Regions from separate parts of the Escherichia fergusonii ATCC 35469 genome, predicted to be linked through region 3. Evidence: predicted binding sites of a transcription regulator. Region 3 holds the regulator's gene; each other region holds the start of a gene.

Evidence for each region. The regulator PurR, encoded in region 3, represses purine synthesis genes. The targets are predictions, from matches to a motif close to CANGCAAACGTTTGCNTG.
Region 1: the regulator PurR is predicted to act here: its motif matches at 3,477-3,494, upstream of pyrD (quinone-dependent dihydroorotate dehydrogenase).
Region 2: the regulator PurR is predicted to act here: its motif matches at 1,749-1,766, upstream of purH (bifunctional phosphoribosylaminoimidazolecarboxamide formyltransferase/IMP cyclohydrolase).
Region 4: the regulator PurR is predicted to act here: its motif matches at 2,542-2,559, upstream of tusA (sulfurtransferase TusA).

What each region holds. Positions count from the first base shown of each region.
Region 1 is NC_011740.1:1,121,472-1,126,406, forward strand. Features, by position in the region: gene ssuC (aliphatic sulfonate ABC transporter permease SsuC) at 1-661, opposite strand, end outside; gene ssuD (FMNH2-dependent alkanesulfonate monooxygenase) at 673-1,818, opposite strand; gene ssuA (aliphatic sulfonate ABC transporter substrate-binding protein SsuA) at 1,815-2,774, opposite strand; gene ssuE (NADPH-dependent FMN reductase) at 2,767-3,342, opposite strand; gene pyrD (quinone-dependent dihydroorotate dehydrogenase) at 3,579-4,589, shown strand; gene zapC (cell division protein ZapC) at 4,763-4,935, shown strand, end outside.
Region 2 is NC_011740.1:3,839,813-3,844,747, forward strand. Features, by position in the region: rRNA gene EFER_RS18755 (16S ribosomal RNA) at 1-1,256, opposite strand, end outside; gene purH (bifunctional phosphoribosylaminoimidazolecarboxamide formyltransferase/IMP cyclohydrolase) at 1,873-3,462, shown strand; gene purD (phosphoribosylamine--glycine ligase) at 3,474-4,763, shown strand; gene zraR (sigma-54-dependent response regulator transcription factor ZraR) at 4,760-4,935, opposite strand, start outside.
Region 3 is NC_011740.1:1,420,653-1,425,587, reverse strand. Features, by position in the region: gene EFER_RS07015 (MFS transporter) at 1-983, opposite strand, end outside; gene cydH (cytochrome bd-I oxidase subunit CydH) at 1,151-1,240, opposite strand; gene purR (HTH-type transcriptional repressor PurR) at 1,537-2,562, shown strand; gene punR (DNA-binding transcriptional activator PunR) at 2,559-3,491, opposite strand; gene punC (purine nucleoside transporter PunC) at 3,605-4,810, shown strand.
Region 4 is NC_011740.1:3,510,321-3,515,255, forward strand. Features, by position in the region: gene zntA (Zn(II)/Cd(II)/Pb(II) translocating P-type ATPase ZntA) at 1-1,520, shown strand, start outside; gene EFER_RS17295 (DUF2004 domain-containing protein) at 1,629-2,123, shown strand; gene tusA (sulfurtransferase TusA) at 2,236-2,481, opposite strand; gene EFER_RS17305 (7-cyano-7-deazaguanine/7-aminomethyl-7-deazaguanine transporter) at 2,685-3,350, shown strand; gene EFER_RS17310 (DcrB family lipoprotein) at 3,423-3,980, shown strand; gene EFER_RS17315 (MFS transporter) at 3,984-4,935, opposite strand, start outside.

The DNA.
Region 1 (4,935 bases), 300 kb from region 3:
TTTGCAAAAACTCCCGCGCATTCATCGCCAGATAACCAATGCCGGAATTGGCAGAAATGGTTTCGGCAACAATCAGCGTCAGCCACATCAGGTCCAACGCAAAACGTACGCCGACCATAATTGAGGGCAGGGCACCAGGCAGGATCACATGGATAAACAGCGGTATGCCGGATAATCCATAGCTACGCGCCATTTCCACCAGACCGCGATCGATATTACGGATTCCGTGCCAGGTGTTGATATAAATGGGGAATAGCGTGCCGAGCGCCACCAGAAAGATTTTTGCGGATTCATCAATGCCAAACCACAAAATCACCAGCGGGATCAGCGCCAGATGCGGCACGTTGCGCAACATCTGAATTGAGGTATCCAGCAGCCTTTCTCCCCAGCGCGACAGTCCGCTTATCAGTCCCAGAATCAACCCCAGCGATCCGCCAATTGAAAAGCCAATCAACGCCCGCCAGGAGCTGATCGCCAGATGCTGCCACAATTCGCCGCTGGCGGAGAGCGTCCAGAACGCCGTCATCACTCCTTCCGGAGAGGGCAAAATACGCGTCGACAGCCAGCCAACCGAGGAGGCCAGTTGCCACACCGCCACGATGCCCACCGGTAAAAACCAGGGGGCAACGCGCAATAACCACTTCTTGACTGGCGTTGCCATTATCTTGTTCCTTAGCTTTGCGCGACGTTACGGGGGATGAAATCATTCGCCACCGCTTCGCCTTGCGGATTCAGCAGTTGTGGCTGAGGAATTTCCGGGATGGCAACATCCAGATGCGGGAACAGCAACTCGCCAATCCGATACGCTTCTTCCAGATGCGGATAACCAGAAAGCACAAAGCTGTCGATGCCAAGCGCGGCGTATTCGTTGATTCGCGCGGCGACCGTCGGACCATCGCCCACCAACGCCGTCCCGGCACCGCCGCGCACTAAGCCAACGCCCGCCCATAAATTGGGGCTGATCTCCAGATTGTCGCGCTTGCCGTTATGTAGCGCCGCCATTCGCTGTTGCCCCACGGAATCCGTGCGGGCAAACGCGGCTTGTGCTTTAGCGATGGTCTCATCATCAAGATGGGAGATTAAGCGTTCAGCGGCCTGCCACGCTTCGTCGTTGGTTTCGCGGACAATCACATGCAGGCGAATACCGAAACGAATTTTGCGTCCATGTGCGGCAGCTTTTGCACGAACATGCGCGATCTTCTCTTTTACCAGTTCAGGCGGTTCGCCCCAGGTGAGATAAAGATCAACCTGTTCAGCGGCCAGATCCTGGGCGACATCTGACGATCCGCCAAAGTAAAGCGGAGGATAAGGCTGTTGAATCGGCGGGAAGAGCAGTTTGGCTCCGCGTACATGAATATGTTTGCCGTTGAAATCCACAGTCTCGCCAAGCAACAACCGCCGCCAGACCTGGGTAAATTCTGCCGAGGCTTCGTAACGCTCGCTATGATCAAGGAACACGCCGTCGCCTGCCAGTTCTTGGGGATCGCTGCCTGTGACCAGGTTAAACAACGCACGTCCGTTAGAGAGACGGTCAAGCGTGGCGGCCTGGCGGGCGGCAACGGTAGGTGAGGTTACGCTGGGGCGCAGGGCGACAAGAAACTTCAGCCGTTGTGTCACCGGGATCATCGACGCCGCCACCAGCCACGCATCTTCACACGATCGCCCCGTCGGGATCAGCACACCGGTATAGCCCAGACGATCCGCCACTTGCGCAATTTGTTGCAGATAACCGTGATCAACCGAACGTGAACCTTCTTCCGTTCCCAGATAATGCCCGTCACCGTGGGTCGGTAAAAACCAGAACATATTCAGACTCATAATTGTTTTCCTTCCAGTTGAGAGGGCTGCCAGATGCGCTGGCGAATATCGACTTTTTTCGGTACCAGACGGTTTTCATAAAACAGATCTGCCGTTTGCTGCTGTAAGGCGGCAACATCGGCGTTAACCGGTTTGATGGTGGTAGGAGGGCGATGATCTAAGTAAGAGGCAATCACCGGTGCCGGTAAACCCATTGTTTTTGCCAGTAAAGGGATGCTTTGCTTACGCTGACTGCGGGTTAACGCATCGGCCTCACTAAAGGTTGCCAGCACGCCCTGAATAAAAGCGCCGTTTTTTTCTGCATACGGACGGGCAGCCAGATAAAACGATCCTGTTTGATTGAGACCGGTGCCATCTTTCAGCACTCGCACGCCGCCCTGTAATAATGCAGCGGAGTAGTAGGGATCCCAGATAGCCCAGGCGTCGACGTTACCTTGCTGGAACGCGGCGCGGGCATCGGCGGGCGTCAGGTAAGTGGGCTGGATATCCGTGAATTTAAGCCCGGCCTGGCGTAGTGCGCGCAGTAAAAGGTTGTGTGAACTGGAACCTTTCTGAAAAGCAACTTTGTGACCTTTAAGATCGGCTACGGTTTTGATCGGGCTGTTTTCTGCCACCAGAATCACTTCGGCTTTGGGCTTCGGCGGCTCGACGCCCACATATACCAAATCAGCCCCGGCAGCCTGGGCAAAGATTGGCGGAATATCTCCGGTACTGCCGAGATCAATACTGCCAACGTTTAACGCTTCCAACATTTGCGGACCCGCGGGGAACTCCACCCAGGAGATTTTTGTTTGCGGATAGCGTTTTTCCAGCATTTGGTAATTTTTCGCCAGTACCGAACTGATATTGCTTTTCTGATAGCCAATCCTTAACGCCTCTGGCGAAGACTCTGCGGCAATCGCAAGTGTGGAGACGCTGAGTAATCCCGCCAGCGCCAGTTTAATGATCTTACGCATGGGCATTACCTCGCAGAGACAGAAGATCGGGAACCTGAACATCGCGGCGGTGCAGCGCCTGCCAGAAGGTGTCGAGCGCGGCATCAAGACGGGTTTGCAGATTTGGCGTGAACTGGGGTTTGTGGTGGTAATCAATCACCTGCGAGTCATCGGCAAATACGCCGTGCAGGATCTCCTGGGCTTTCAGTGCGCTTAAAACCGGTTTAAGTGCGTAATCGACTGCCAGTAGATGGGCCACCGTGCCGCCCGTTGCCAGCGGCAGCACCACTTTGCCTTGCAAAGCGCGTTCTGGCAGCAGATCGAGCAGGGTTTTCAGCGCTCCGGAATAGGCGGCTTTATACACTGGCGTGGCGACAATCAACCCATCGGCCTGTTGCAATTGTTCGGTGAAGGTTTTTAGCGCCGGACTATCGAAACGGGCATAGAGCAGATCTTCCGGGGCGAAGTTTTGCAGATTCCAGTGATAAACCTCTACATCCAGGCCATTTAGTTTTTCCCGCGCATATTCCAGCAAGGAGCTGGAGCGAGAAGGAAAGCGAGGACTACCCGCCAGGGTGATGACACGCATACTCTCTCCTTATAACCAATTGTTCTTGTTTTGTTAACATTGATAACAATTAGGTCAGTCTGACAGAGGGCGTCCGCGAGTCGAAATGATTTATCTGAGGAAGAAAAGCCAAAAAAAGCATAAAAAAAGCGCAATAAGAAAACGTTTGCTATTTTTTGCCGCAGGTCAATTCACTTTTGAACCGAACTCGCACATAATACGCCCCCGGTTTGCACACCGGGAATCCAGGAGAGTTCATGTACTACCCCTTCGTTCGTAAAGCCCTTTTCCAGCTCGATCCAGAGCGCGCTCATGAGTTTACTTTTCAGCAATTACGCCGCATTACAGGTACTCCGTTTGAAGCACTTGTCCGGCAGAAAGTACCTGTTAAACCTGTCAGTTGCATGGGGCTGACATTTAAAAATCCGCTTGGTCTTGCCGCTGGTCTGGATAAAGACGGGGAGTGTATTGACGCGTTAGGCGCAATGGGGTTTGGCTCGATTGAGATCGGCACTGTAACGCCGCGTCCACAACCTGGAAATGACAAACCGCGTCTTTTCCGCCTGGTTGATGCCGAAGGGCTGATCAATCGAATGGGCTTTAACAATCTCGGGGTGGATAATCTTATTGAGAATGTAAAAAAAGCCCATTATGACGGCGTCCTGGGTATTAACATCGGCAAAAATAAAGATACACCGGTGGAGCAGGGTAAAGATGACTATCTGATTTGTATGGATAAAATTTATCCTTATGCTGGTTATATCGCCATCAATATTTCCTCGCCGAATACACCGGGATTACGCACCCTGCAATATGGTGAAGCGCTCGATGATTTATTAATCGCGATCAAAAATAAACAAAACGATCTGCAAAAGATCCATCAAAAATATGTGCCGATCGCAGTGAAGATCGCGCCGGATCTTTCTGAAGAAGAATTGATCCAGGTTGCCGATAGTTTAGTTCGCCATAATATTGATGGCGTTATTGCGACCAATACCACACTTGATCGCTCTCTGGTACAGGGAATGAAAAATTGCGATCAAACCGGTGGCTTAAGCGGTCGTCCGCTTCAGTTAAAAAGCACAGAAATTATTCGCCGCTTATCACAGGAATTAAACGGTCGTTTACCGATCATCGGTGTTGGCGGCATTGACTCGGTTATCGCTGCACGTGAAAAGATTGCTGCGGGTGCAACGCTGGTGCAAATTTATTCGGGATTTATTTTTAAAGGACCGCCTTTGATTAAAGAAATCGTTAGCAATATCTGATTAATTTCTCCTTTTTAACGTTATGAGACAACCGGGGCTTTATTTCCAGCCCTGGTTGTTTTATATTCCTTACCTGTTGCTTATTTATACATTTTAGTCTTTTCTTATTTAGGGCAATAAACGAAGCGGCAAAGGACAATGTTGCGCAGAATGATTTAGGTGGGAGAATCCGCATGCGAATTAAACCTGACGATAACTGGCGCTGGTATTATGATGAAGAGCACGATCGAATGATGCTCGATTTAGCCAATGGTATGTTATTTCGCTCGCGTTTTGCTCGTAAAATGCTCACGCCAGATGCCTTTAATCCCTCCGGTTTTTGTGTTGATGATGCAGCGCTCTATTT
Region 2 (4,935 bases), 2.2 Mb from region 3:
TCTCTTTGTATGCGCCATTGTAGCACGTGTGTAGCCCTGGTCGTAAGGGCCATGATGACTTGACGTCATCCCCACCTTCCTCCAGTTTATCACTGGCAGTCTCCTTTGAGTTCCCGGCCGGACCGCTGGCAACAAAGGATAAGGGTTGCGCTCGTTGCGGGACTTAACCCAACATTTCACAACACGAGCTGACGACAGCCATGCAGCACCTGTCTCACGGTTCCCGAAGGCACATTCTCATCTCTGAAAACTTCCGTGGATGTCAAGACCAGGTAAGGTTCTTCGCGTTGCATCGAATTAAACCACATGCTCCACCGCTTGTGCGGGCCCCCGTCAATTCATTTGAGTTTTAACCTTGCGGCCGTACTCCCCAGGCGGTCGACTTAACGCGTTAGCTCCGGAAGCCACGCCTCAAGGGCACAACCTCCAAGTCGACATCGTTTACGGCGTGGACTACCAGGGTATCTAATCCTGTTTGCTCCCCACGCTTTCGCACCTGAGCGTCAGTCTTCGTCCAGGGGGCCGCCTTCGCCACCGGTATTCCTCCAGATCTCTACGCATTTCACCGCTACACCTGGAATTCTACCCCCCTCTACGAGACTCAAGCTTGCCAGTATCAGATGCAGTTCCCAGGTTGAGCCCGGGGATTTCACATCTGACTTAACAAACCGCCTGCGTGCGCTTTACGCCCAGTAATTCCGATTAACGCTTGCACCCTCCGTATTACCGCGGCTGCTGGCACGGAGTTAGCCGGTGCTTCTTCTGCGGGTAACGTCAATGAGCAAAGGTATTAACTTTACTCCCTTCCTCCCCGCTGAAAGTACTTTACAACCCGAAGGCCTTCTTCATACACGCGGCATGGCTGCATCAGGCTTGCGCCCATTGTGCAATATTCCCCACTGCTGCCTCCCGTAGGAGTCTGGACCGTGTCTCAGTTCCAGTGTGGCTGGTCATCCTCTCAGACCAGCTAGGGATCGTCGCCTAGGTGAGCCGTTACCCCACCTACTAGCTAATCCCATCTGGGCACATCCGATGGCAAGAGGCCCGAAGGTCCCCCTCTTTGGTCTTGCGACGTTATGCGGTATTAGCTACCGTTTCCAGTAGTTATCCCCCTCCATCAGGCAGTTTCCCAGACATTACTCACCCGTCCGCCACTCGTCAGCGAATCAGCAAGCTGATCCCTGTTACCGTTCGACTTGCATGTGTTAGGCCTGCCGCCAGCGTTCAATCTGAGCCATGATCAAACTCTTCAATTTAAAAGTTTGATGCTCAAAGAATTAAACTTCGTAATGAATTACGTGTTCACTCTTGAGACTTGGTATTCATTTTTCGTCTTGCGACGTTAAGAATCCGTATCTTCGAGTGCCCACACAGATTGTCTGATAAATTGTTAAAGAGCAGTTGCGACGCGGCTTTCAGCTCACTGTCGCGAGGTGGCGTATATTACGCTTTCCTCTTTCAGAGTCAACCCTGAGTTTCAGGATTTTTCTCTTCAACCGAACCGGCTGTTTGTGTGAAGTGATTCACATCCGCCGTGTCGATGGAGGCGCATTATAGGGAGTTCTCCGCAGGCCGCAATAGAAAAATTGCAGAAAAATGACTGACTGCTGCATTCCCCAGCAAAACCCCGCTTTATACCTTTTTACGCACAGAGTTATCCACAATCATCAATATAATTTCTGTATTTTTCCCACGGTAACCACAGTCAAAATTGTGATCGCTATTGAAAGAGAAAAATTCGCGAGCGTTGCGCAAACGTTTTCGTTACAATGCGGGCGAAAAATAAGGATGCCCCGTTAGGGGCGTTAGCTGAGTTTTTCGCGAAAAATTCAGCTAACGCTCTCTGTAATAGTCAAATCCAGGGGATTTACCATGCAACAACGTCGTCCAGTCCGCCGCGCTCTGCTCAGTGTTTCTGACAAAGCCGGTATCGTCGAATTCGCCCAGGCACTTTCCGCACGCGGTGTGGAGCTGCTGTCTACAGGGGGTACTGCCCGTCTGTTAGCAGAAAAAGGTCTGCCGGTAACCGAAGTTTCCGATTACACCGGTTTCCCGGAGATGATGGATGGACGCGTGAAGACCCTGCATCCGAAAGTGCATGGTGGCATTCTGGGCCGTCGCGGCCAGGACGATGCCATTATGGAAGAACATCAGATCCAGCCTATCGATATGGTGGTTGTTAACCTGTATCCGTTCGCCCAGACCGTTGCCCGTGAAGGCTGCTCGCTGGAAGATGCGGTTGAGAACATCGATATCGGCGGCCCAACGATGGTGCGCTCCGCTGCCAAGAACCATAAAGATGTCGCTATCGTGGTGAAGAGCAGCGACTACGACGCCATTATTAAAGAGATGGATGCCAACGAAGGATCGCTGACGCTTGCAACCCGTTTCGATCTCGCTATCAAAGCCTTCGAACACACCGCCGCCTACGACAGCATGATTGCCAACTACTTCGGCAGCATGGTTCCGGCTTACCACGGTGAAAGCAAAGAAGCCGCCGGTCGCTTCCCGCGCACGCTGAACCTGAACTTCATTAAGAAGCAGGATATGCGCTACGGCGAGAACAGCCACCAGCAGGCTGCCTTCTATATAGAAGAGAATGTGAAAGAAGCCTCCGTTGCCACCGCAACCCAGGTTCAGGGTAAAGCCCTCTCTTATAACAACATCGCCGATACCGATGCGGCGCTGGAGTGCGTGAAAGAGTTCGCCGAGCCAGCATGTGTGATTGTGAAGCACGCCAACCCATGCGGCGTGGCTATCGGCAATTCCATTCTTGATGCTTACGATCGCGCGTATAAAACCGATCCTACCTCGGCGTTCGGCGGCATTATCGCCTTTAACCGCGAGCTGGATGCTGAAACCGCACAGGCCATCATTTCTCGTCAGTTTGTCGAAGTGATTATTGCGCCGTCCGCCAGCGAAGAAGCGTTGCAAATCACCGCTGCTAAACAGAACGTACGTGTCCTGACATGTGGTCAGTGGGCCGAGCGTGTTCCAGGCCTTGATTTCAAACGCGTGAACGGCGGTCTGCTGGTTCAGGATCGTGACCTGGGGATGGTTGGTGCAGAAGAACTGCGCGTCGTCACCAAACGTCAGCCGACCGAACAGGAGCTGCGTGATGCGCTATTCTGCTGGAAGGTGGCGAAGTTCGTGAAATCTAACGCCATTGTCTACGCCAAAAACAATATGACCATCGGTATTGGCGCAGGCCAGATGAGCCGCGTGTACTCCGCGAAAATCGCCGGTATTAAAGCTGCCGATGAAGGCCTGGAAGTGAAAGGTTCGTCAATGGCTTCTGACGCATTCTTCCCGTTCCGCGACGGTATTGATGCCGCGGCCGCTGCGGGCGTGACCTGCGTAATCCAGCCTGGCGGTTCTATCCGTGATGACGAAGTGATTGCCGCCGCCGACGAGCACGGTATTGCGATGCTCTTCACCGACATGCGCCACTTCCGCCATTAATGGAGCGACAGATGAAAGTATTAGTGATTGGTAATGGCGGGCGCGAGCACGCGCTGGCCTGGAAAGCGGCCCAGTCGCCGCTGGTTGAGACTGTTTTTGTTGCTCCGGGTAACGCAGGCACTGCGCTGGAACCTGCGCTGCAAAACGTCGCTATTGGCGTGACCGACATCCCGGCACTGCTGGATTTCGCGCAAAATGAAAAGATCGACCTGACCATCGTCGGCCCGGAAGCGCCGCTGGTGAAAGGCGTGGTCGATACCTTCCGCGCCGCCGGGCTAAAAATCTTCGGCCCAACCGCAGGCGCCGCGCAACTGGAAGGCTCGAAAGCGTTTACCAAAGATTTCCTGGCCCGCCATAAGATCCCTACGGCGGAATACCAGAACTTCACCGAGGTAGAACCTGCACTGGCGTATCTGCGTGAGAAAGGCGCGCCAATCGTCATTAAAGCGGACGGTCTGGCTGCCGGGAAAGGCGTTATCGTAGCGATGACGCTGGAAGAAGCCGAAGCGGCCGTTCACGACATGCTGGCAGGCAACGCTTTTGGCGACGCGGGTCATCGTATTGTTATCGAAGAGTTCCTCGACGGCGAAGAAGCGAGCTTTATCGTGATGGTGGACGGTGAGCATGTGCTGCCAATGGCCACCAGCCAGGATCACAAACGCGTAGGCGATAAAGATACCGGGCCGAACACGGGCGGTATGGGCGCTTACTCCCCTGCGCCAGTGGTGACCGATGAAGTTCATCTGCGCACGATGGAACGTATCATCTGGCCAACCGTGAAAGGTATGGCGGCGGAAGGCAACACCTACACCGGTTTTCTCTATGCGGGCCTGATGATCGACAAACAGGGTAATCCGAAGGTTATCGAATTTAACTGCCGCTTTGGCGATCCTGAAACTCAGCCGATTATGCTGCGCATGAAGTCCGATCTGGTTGAACTCTGCCTGGCAGCCTGTGAAGGCAAGCTGGACGAGAAAACCTCCGAGTGGGATGAACGCGCTTCTCTTGGCGTGGTGATGGCTGCGGGTGGGTATCCGGGTGATTACCACACCGGCGATGTGATTCACGGCCTGCCGCTGGCAGAAGTGGAAGGCGGTAAGGTGTTCCACGCGGGCACAAAACTGGCGGATGACGAGCAGGTGGTAACCAGCGGCGGGCGCGTACTGTGCGTCACCGCGCTGGGTCATACCGTGGCAGAAGCGCAGAAACGCGCTTATGCCTTAATGACCGATATCCATTGGGACGATTGCTTCTGCCGGAAGGATATCGGCTGGCGCGCCATCGAACGCGAGCAGAACTAACGCGACAGTTTTGCCAATAGCGTTTTGCGCGTAATCCCTAACTGACGGGCGGCTTCGGTTTTGTTGCCGCCCGTTTTCTCCAGTGCCGCCAGAATCACTTCTTTTTCGACTTCCACCAGCGGCTGAATATCCTGACTTTGTACCAGCGGGATCGGTGTACTGGCAATCGCCA
Region 3 (4,935 bases):
GAAGAAGATAGCCCCGGCGCTTCACTGGCAACGCGCATCACCCGCATTTGCAATGGTGGAACAACAGCAAAGGTAGCCGCCCCCCAGACAACCATCGCGACCGCGGCACCATACTCATTGCGTGCCAGGAATGGAATCAGCAACATAATCACCATCAGCAAGAATAAAAAGCCTTTTAGCGTTCCATTCACAGAGCGATCAGCAAATTTGCCGCCCAGGTAATTGCCGATAGAAAAACCAACACCAATCAACACCAGCATTGCCGTTACGAACACAGGCGTCGCATGGGTAATGGTTTGTAATACAGGAGAGATATAGGTATAGAGCGTAAACATGGCCCCCGCGCCCAGTACCGTGGTCAGCAGTGCTGAGAGCACTTGCGGTCGTAACAGCACACCCAGTTCTTTTTTGACATCTGGCCGTGCCCCTGCCCCACCTTTTGGTAAAGAGAACCAAAGACTGACCATTGAAACCACCCCTAACACTGCCGTTGCCATAAAGGACATTCGCCAGCCAATTGTTTCACCAAGCCAGGTGGCTGCGGGTACGCCACCAATATTAGCCAGCGTCAACCCCATAAACATCGTGGCAACGGCACTCGCCTGCTTGTGCTTAGGCACTACGCTTGCAGCGACAACCGAACCAAGACCGAAGAAGGCGCCATGGTTAAGGCTGGTCAAAATACGTGACAACATTAATGTGGTGTAATCTGGCGCAATCGCAGAAAGTACATTACCAAGCGTAAAGATTGCCATCAGAAAAATCAGGGCGTTACGTCGGGCGCGATGAGAAAGTAACAATGTCATTAAAGGCGCACCAACCATGACTCCCACGGCATAGGCACTAATCAACATACCAGCCGCAGGTATGGAGACATCCACACCACGAGCGATCACAGGCAACAAGCCCATTGGGGAGAATTCCGTTGTCCCAATACCAAATGCGCCAATTGCCAGCGCCAGCAAGGGATAATTTATCTTCATGCTTCGACTCCACGTCTTCGCGTTTTACGCGATACCTAAGTAAGTGGAGAAAAGCATGACATCAATCACAAAATAATGAAAATAACAAATTTACAAAACACTTTTGCAGATTTGCTAACAATTGGAGAAGAGCGAATGAGGGAGAGAATTCTCCCTCGGGGTAAAAATCAGTGCAGAGCTGCGGTCAGACCACCCGCAACGATCAAAGCGAGGACGATTAAGGTCGTAATTAAAGAGTATTTCAGATCATTGCTCATCAAGTTTTCTCCTTTTTATTCCCACACAAAAAGTGATGTAGCGCATTTTTGCATACATTTGGCTAAAAATCTCCCGCCATTTAGCGTGATAACTGTTTTTAGCACTTCCCCTTTTGGTCAAGATCGGCCAAAATTCCACGCTTACAAGTATAGCGTACCGGCCATTGACCCCTTCCTGTCGTTCCGTGTCGTATTTTCCGGCGTGCCGCAACCCTGACGTTGCGCTCAGGGTGTGTAAAGGCAAACGTTTACCTGGCATTTAATGGAGTTATGGATCGGGTCTGGAGTGAGATGTAATGGCAACAATCAAAGATGTAGCGAAGCGAGCAAACGTTTCCACTACAACTGTTTCACACGTAATCAACAAAACACGCTTTGTTGCGGAAGAAACCCGTAATGCCGTCTGGGCAGCAATCAAAGAATTGCATTATTCTCCGAGCGCCGTTGCTCGAAGTCTGAAGGTTAACCACACCAAGTCAATCGGCCTGCTGGCAACCAGTAGTGAAGCTGCTTATTTTGCGGAAATCATTGAAGCGGTTGAGAAAAACTGCTTCCAGAAAGGCTACACGCTGATTTTGGGTAATGCCTGGAACAACCTGGAAAAGCAACGTGCTTACCTTTCCATGATGGCGCAAAAGCGCGTGGATGGATTGCTGGTAATGTGTTCTGAATATCCAGAGCCCTTGCTCACCATGCTGGAAGAGTATCGCCACATCCCAATGGTGGTCATGGATTGGGGTGAGGCAAAAGCTGATTTCACCGATGCCGTGATTGATAACGCTTTTGAAGGCGGATACATGGCAGGTCGTTACCTGATTGAACGTGGACACCGCGATATCGGCGTAATCCCCGGACCTCTGGAACGTAATACCGGCGCGGGTCGTCTGGCAGGCTTTATGAAAGCGATGGAAGAAGCGCTGATTAAAGTGCCGGAAAACTGGATCGTACAGGGAGATTTCGAACCAGAATCTGGTTATCGCGCAATGCAGCAGATTCTTGCGCAAACGCATCGCCCCACGGCAGTTTTCTGTGGTGGCGATATCATGGCCATGGGTGCATTGTGTGCTGCCGATGAAATGGGCCTGCGTGTACCACAAGATATTTCAGTGATCGGTTATGATAACGTGCGCAACGCCCGTTACTTCACGCCAGCACTGACAACTATTCACCAGCCAAAAGATTCACTGGGCGAAACAGCATTCAACATGTTGCTGGACCGTATTGTGAATAAGCGTGAAGAACCGCAATCCATTGAAGTACATCCGCGCCTGATTGAACGTCGTTCTGTCGCAGATGGTCCTTTCCGCGACTATCGTCGTTAAGATGTCTTTGTGGGAGCCGATTCTGGCTCCCGCAACCACTCTTTATTCAGCGTTTCGCTGTCTCCCAGATAATCCAGCAACCAGGCGAGCGCTGGTGACATATCGTTTTGCTGCCAGGTAAGACAACAGGCAGCGTCCGGGAATGGATTTTCAAGCTGTAGCGCTACCCATTTACCGCTGTCGATCCACGGCTTGGCAAAATGCGTAGGTACCATCGCCATGCATAACCCAGCGGAAATACAGGTAGCTGAAGACTCCCAGTCCGGTACCACTACCCTTTTTTGGTTATCCAACAACCAGGTAATACGTTTTGGTAGATTTCTTGATGTGTCTTCACGCACCAACGAGGGCCAGTTGCGCAACGTATCATCACTTAATGGCCCCGGCATTGCTGCCAGTGGATGATGACTGGCAACCACGCAACACCAACTCAACATTCCCATATCGCGAAACGTATAGCGCCCCCCTACAGGAATCGCTTGTGTCGCGCCTATAGCCAGTTCCACACGTCCGTCAGCCAGTGCATCCCAGACACCATTGAAGACTTCCTGGAATACGCGCAATTCAACATCGTCAAAATGACGGTAAAAATCGACGATCAATTGACGTGTACGTTCTGGACGAACAATGTTATCCACCGCGATGGCCAACTCACCTCGCCACCCATTGGCAATTTGCTGGCATTGTTGTCGCGTGATCTGCATTTTTTTGATAACAGATCGCCCCTCTTTCAGAAACCATGCTCCCGCCGGAGTCAGTTCTACATCACGGTGTCGGCGTTCGAAAAGAGGCACCGCTAACCATTCTTCCAGTTGTCTTACGGTATAGCTGACGGCAGAAGGCACTCGATGTAATTCCTGTGCTGCTGCGCTAAAGCTGCCATTGCGCGCCACCGCATCAACCACTTCAAGAGAGTATTCAGACCACATATTCTGCCTACAAAATTTTTGAAATCACCCGTCAAATATTAACGTTTCACAATCAGAATTTCACTCCCTACACTTTGCGCCGATGTCTTACTGATAACTACAGAGAATGAATTATGCAACCTGGGAAAGGATTTTTAGTCTGGCTGGCAGGTTTAAGCGTACTCGGTTTCCTGGCAACCGATATGTATTTACCTGCTTTCGCCGCTATACAGGCAGATCTGCAAACCCCGGCTTCTGCCGTTAGTGCCAGTCTCAGTCTGTTTCTGGCGGGCTTTGCCGTCGCGCAGCTGTTATGGGGACCGCTATCAGACCGTTATGGTCGTAAACCAATACTGCTGCTTGGCCTGACCATCTTTGCCCTCGGAAGTTTGGGGATGCTGTGGGTCACTAACGCTGTAGGATTACTCGTTTTGCGCTTTATCCAGGCGATTGGTGTCTGTGCCGCAGCGGTTATCTGGCAGGCACTGGTGACCGATTATTATCCTTCACAAAAAGTTAACCGTATTTTCGCCACGATTATGCCGCTGGTGGGGTTATCTCCTGCCCTGGCGCCGTTAGTGGGAAGCTGGCTACTGGTGCATTTTTCATGGCAATCCATTTTTGCCACGCTGTTTGCCATCACTGTCTTGTTGATGATTCCTGCTCTGCGCCTTAAACCTGCGCGTAAAAATCAGGAAAATAAGCAGCAGTCACTCACTTTCACTACCCTGCTGCGTTCAAAGGCTTACCGTGGCAATGTGCTGATTTATGCAGCGTGTTCTGCCAGCTTTTTCGCCTGGCTGACAGGTTCGCCATTCATTCTCAGTGAAATGGGTTACACCCCGGCGGTGATTGGTTTGAGTTATGTTCCACAGACTATCGCTTTCCTGATTGGTGGTTATGGTTGCCGTGCGGCATTGCAGAAATGGCATGGCCAGCAAATGTTGCCCTGGTTATTGGTACTGTTTGCGCTGAGCGTTATTGCCACCTGGGCGACCAGCTTTATCAATCACGTTTCGCTGGTTGAAATTTTAATTCCGTTCTGTGTGATGGCGATTGCCAATGGTGCGATCTACCCGATTGTTGTGGCGCAGGCGTTACGTCCGTTCCCGCAAGCGACCGGACGTGCAGCTGCGTTGCAAAATACTCTGCAGTTGGGATTATGCTTTCTCGCAAGCCTGGTGGTTTCCTGGCTTATCAGCACCCCGTTACTGACCACAACCAGCGTGATGTTAGCCACTGTTGTGTTGGTTACTGTGGGCTATAAGATGCAAAGCCATGCAGAAACTGCGAACGAATGCTGTCAGCGTAGCGATATGGCACACGGTGAATCGCACTGATAAATTGATATGATTTATGGATAGGTCGCTAAGATTTTTCTGTTGTATGAATGGTTTTTGCGGCCTATACTAATTTTCAGTTGTTAAAAAAGACGATAATTATTATGCGTTAACGGGATCAGGAT
Region 4 (4,935 bases), 2.1 Mb from region 3:
TTAGCGCGTTAATGGCGCTGAAACCAGAAACCGCCACGCGCCTGCGTAATGGCAAGCGTGAAGAGGTAGCAATTAACAGCCTGCGTCCGGGCGATGTTATCGAAGTTGCGGCAGGTGGGCGTTTACCTGCCGACGGTAAACTGCTCTCGCCCTTTGCCAGTTTTGATGAAAGCGCCCTGACCGGCGAATCCATTCCGGTGGAGCGCGCGACGGGTGATAAAGTTCCTGCAGGCGCCACCAGCGTAGACCGTCTGGTAACGCTGGAAGTGCTGTCAGAACCGGGTGCCAGCGCCATTGACCGGATTCTGAAACTGATCGAAGAAGCCGAAGAGCGCCGCGCGCCCATTGAGCGGTTTATCGACCGTTTCAGCCGTATCTACACGCCCGCGATTATGGCCGTCGCCCTGCTGGTGACGCTGGTGCCGCCGCTGCTGTTTGCCGCAAGCTGGCAGGAGTGGATTTATAAAGGTCTGACGCTGCTGCTGATTGGCTGCCCGTGTGCGTTAGTTATCTCCACGCCTGCGGCGATAACCTCCGGGTTGGCAGCAGCGGCACGCCGCGGGGCGTTGATTAAAGGCGGTGCGGCGCTGGAACAACTAGGTCGTGTTACCCAGGTGGCGTTTGATAAAACCGGTACGCTGACCGTCGGTAAACCGCGCGTTACCGCGATTCATCCGGCAACGGGTATTAGTGAATCTGAACTGCTGACACTGGCAGCGGCGGTCGAGCAAGGCGCGACGCATCCACTGGCGCAGGCCATCGTACGCGAAGCACAGGTTGCTGAACTCGCCATTCCCGCCGCCGAATCACAGCGGGCGCTGGTCGGGTCTGGTATTGAAGCACTGATTAACGGTGAGCGCGTGTTGATATGCGCTGCCGGAAAACATCCGGCTGTTGCATTTGCTGGTTTAATTAACGAACTGGAAAGCGCCGGGCAAACGGTAGTACTGGTGGTGCGTAACGATGAAGTGCTGGGTGTCATTGCATTGCAGGATACCCTGCGCGCCGACGCCGTAACTGCCATCAGCGAACTGAGCGCCCTGGGTGTCAAAGGGGTGATCCTCACTGGCGATAATCCACGCGCAGCGGCGGCAATCGCCGGTGAACTGGGGCTGGAATTTAAAGCGGGCCTGTTGCCAGAAGATAAAGTCAAAGCGGTGACCGAGCTGAATCAACATGCGCCGCTGGCGATGGTCGGTGATGGTATTAACGACGCGCCAGCGATGAAAGCTGCCGCTATTGGGATTGCAATGGGCAGTGGCACAGATGTGGCGCTGGAAACCGCCGACGCAGCATTAACCCATAACCACCTGCGCGGCCTGGCGCAGATGATTGAACTGGCACGCGCCACTCACGCCAATATCCGCCAGAACATCACCATTGCATTGGGGCTGAAAGGGATCTTCCTCGTCACCACGCTATTAGGAATGACTGGCCTTTGGCTGGCGGTGCTGGCAGATACGGGTGCAACAGTGCTGGTGACGGCGAATGCGTTAAGGTTGTTGTGCAGGAAGGGGTAGTTTTTCGGATTGCTGCCATCCTGACCATGATATACGGTGAGCCCTGCGAAGCTATCTAATACGGGCTTCGCAGGATCTCATTACATAACATATACATGGAATCAATGGATGATTACGTTAAATTCAAATTACTGGGGAAGGCTCGCTGTTGATGAGTCAGAGGGTTTCGCAGAATACGTAACAGTTACGCTTAACAATGAAAAGCGAACTGTCTGGCTAAATATTTTTGAAGATGTCCTGCCAAATACCCCCATTGAGAAAATCGTTCCACTCCTGGATAGCCTCCCTGCATGTACTGAAATTATCCGCAACGTACTTGCGCAAAAGAAAGGAACAAATGCGTTTGTTGATGAGTTTATTGAGTTTCATTTAGATGAACTCGATGCTGAAACATTACAATCTCTTGATATAACTCCACCTACGCACGAGGCCTGTGCAAAGCAACTCACTTTACGTGGCGTTCATCTCTGGTTAGCAGCTCCTGCTCCAGGCAGGTTAAAAATGACCGTGGATTATGGGATATCAAAGGATATCTCGGATCAGTTGCTGGTATTTAATTTTGATGAGCAGGGTGAGTTGCTGGATATTACCTGGGAAAGTTAAGTAATTCTGGGGGCGGTTTCATTTGCCCCTGTCGTTTAAGCTCCTGCACTTAACACGTTTGCTACCTTCCTGTACTTCAAATTTTTTTAGAGCATATAATCCCGAAGGGCAATTAATGCCCTTTGCGAATCAAATAACGATAAGGCAGTCCATCCGTTTCTTTAGCAACCAGTTCGTGTTCCATAAAGGTACAAAACCCAGGAATATCGCGTGTCGTCGCCGGATCATCAGCAATAATCAGCAACGTTTCGCCAGGTTGCATATTGCGCACAGTTTTGCGCACCATCATCACGGGTTCCGGGCAGCGCAGGCCGAGAGCGTCTAAAGTATGGTCAGGGCTGGAAAAGAGATCGGTCATTTTCTTCTCTGTCGCTAAAAAAACGGCGCTAGTTTACGCCCTGTTGTCCGTTAAGCCAATCAGGTTAACGATTGCGTATAAATTAGCCGTTGCAATGTCTTGGCAAAGCAGTATCATGCGGCGGCTTAAAAGTTTAGACGCGTTATTGCGGTAACTCGCTGCGCGTTGGGTTCCCTCACCCCAATTACCAAAAAGGTCACAATATGACGCATTTTTCTCAATCGCAGCGCGTAAAAGCGTTGTTCTGGCTATCGCTATTTCATCTGCTGGTGATCACCTCCAGCAACTATCTGGTACAGCTCCCGATTACTATTTTTGGATTTCATACCACCTGGGGCGCGTTTAGCTTTCCGTTTATTTTTCTTGCCACCGACCTGACCGTGCGTATTTTTGGCGCGCCGCTGGCCCGACGCATTATCTTCGCGGTAATGATCCCGGCGTTGCTGATCTCCTACGTCATCTCATCGCTGTTCTATATGGGTTCATGGCAAGGGTTCGGCGCTCTCGCCCACTTCAACCTGTTTGTCGCACGTATTGCCACCGCCAGCTTCATGGCCTACGCGCTGGGGCAGATCCTCGACGTGCACGTCTTTAACCGCCTGCGCCAGAGTCGTCGCTGGTGGCTGGCCCCGACAGCTTCCACGCTGTTTGGGAACGTCAGTGACACGCTGGCCTTCTTCTTCATTGCCTTCTGGCGCAGCCCGGATGCCTTTATGGCCGAGCACTGGATGGAAATCGCGCTGGTCGATTACTGTTTCAAAGTGTTAATCAGTATCGTTTTCTTCCTGCCGATGTATGGCGTATTACTCAATATGCTGTTGAAAAGACTGGCAGACAAATCTGAAATCAACGCATTGCAGGCGAGTTAAAGGTACGTTATCAGAGTTGTGATAAGATGGGTGAATGAGCCGTTATGGCCGTTTATCGAAAGGAAGAAGTCAATGCGCAATCTGGTTAAATATGTCGGTATTGGTCTGCTGGTTATGGGGCTTGCGGCTTGTGATGACAAAGACACCAACGCTTCAACTGAAGGCACCGTTGCTGAAAGCAATGCTGCCGGGCAATCAGTAAATTTGTTGGACGGTAAACTCAGTTTCCAGCTACCTGCAGACATGACTGATCAGAGTGGCAAGCTGGGCACTCAGGCCAATAATATGCACGTTTACTCTGATGCCAGTGGGCAGAAAGCTGTCATTGTCATTATGGGTGATGATCCTAACCTGGATCTGGCAGTGCTGGCGAAGCGTCTGGAAGATCAACAGCGCAGCCGTGACCCACAACTGCAGGTCGTCACGAACAAAACCATCGAAGTTAATGGGCACAAGTTACAGCAGCTGGACAGTATTATCTCCGCAAAAGGCCAGACAGCTTATTCTTCTGTTGTTTTAGGCAATGTAGATAAGCAATTGTTGACCATGCAAATTACGTTGCCAGCGGACGATCAACAAAAAGCGCAAACCGCAGCGGAAAGCATCATTAACACTCTGGAAATTAAGTAACGACTACGATGATGAAGCGGTCTCCGACAGTGGTTGCGGAGGCCGTTTTTTTAACCGCCATGTTAGTAGTAATGCAATAACCACCAGCCCCGCCGCAGCCAGATAAATCACGGATACACCTGCCCAGCTCATGACCAACCCGGCTAACGGTCCGGTAATACCAAGAGATAAATCCATAAAGACGGTATAAGTCGCCAGAGCCGCCCCCTGATTTTGCTGTGGCACTGCTTTTACTGCCACAACGCCCAACGCCGGAAAGACCAACGAAAAACCCGCACCTGCCAGCAAAACGCCCACTTTCGCCATCCAGGGTACCATCGCAACCCCGACCAGTAGCAAGCCGATTATCTCAACACTAAAGCAAATCATCGCTACGTTTAAGCCGCCGATACGGTTAATGCCGCCAGGGAATAACAATCGTGTACCGACAAACGCACAGCTAAATAGCGTCAGTGCGAAGGCCGCTCCGTCCCAACCTTTCGCGTCATAAAACAGCGTGATAAAGGTGGCGATAACGCCAAACCCGGCAGACGCCATTGCCAGCGCCATCCCATAAAGCCAGACTCGCCCCAGTACTGCACGAAACGGTAGCGGCTTCCCTTTGCTCGCTTTCACCGCTGGACGTGGGATCGCCAGCAGCAGTGCCACCAGGGCAACCGCCATAATAAAAAGTGAAAGTCCTTGTAGCCCAACCCAGTGATAGCACAGAACACCAAGCGGTGCGCCCATCGCCATCGCACCATACGTGACGATGCCGTTCCACGAAATCACCCGACCAATGTGAGTCGATCCCACCGCACCGACGCCCCACAAAGTAGAACCAGTGCCGGTAAAGCTTTGTCCAATTCCCAGAATCACACGCCCAAGACACAACAGTAACAAGCTGAGTACCGGCCAGCTGCTGGCACTCCCCGCCAGAAAATAGGCCCCACCACTGAGCAAACAGCCAGCCAGC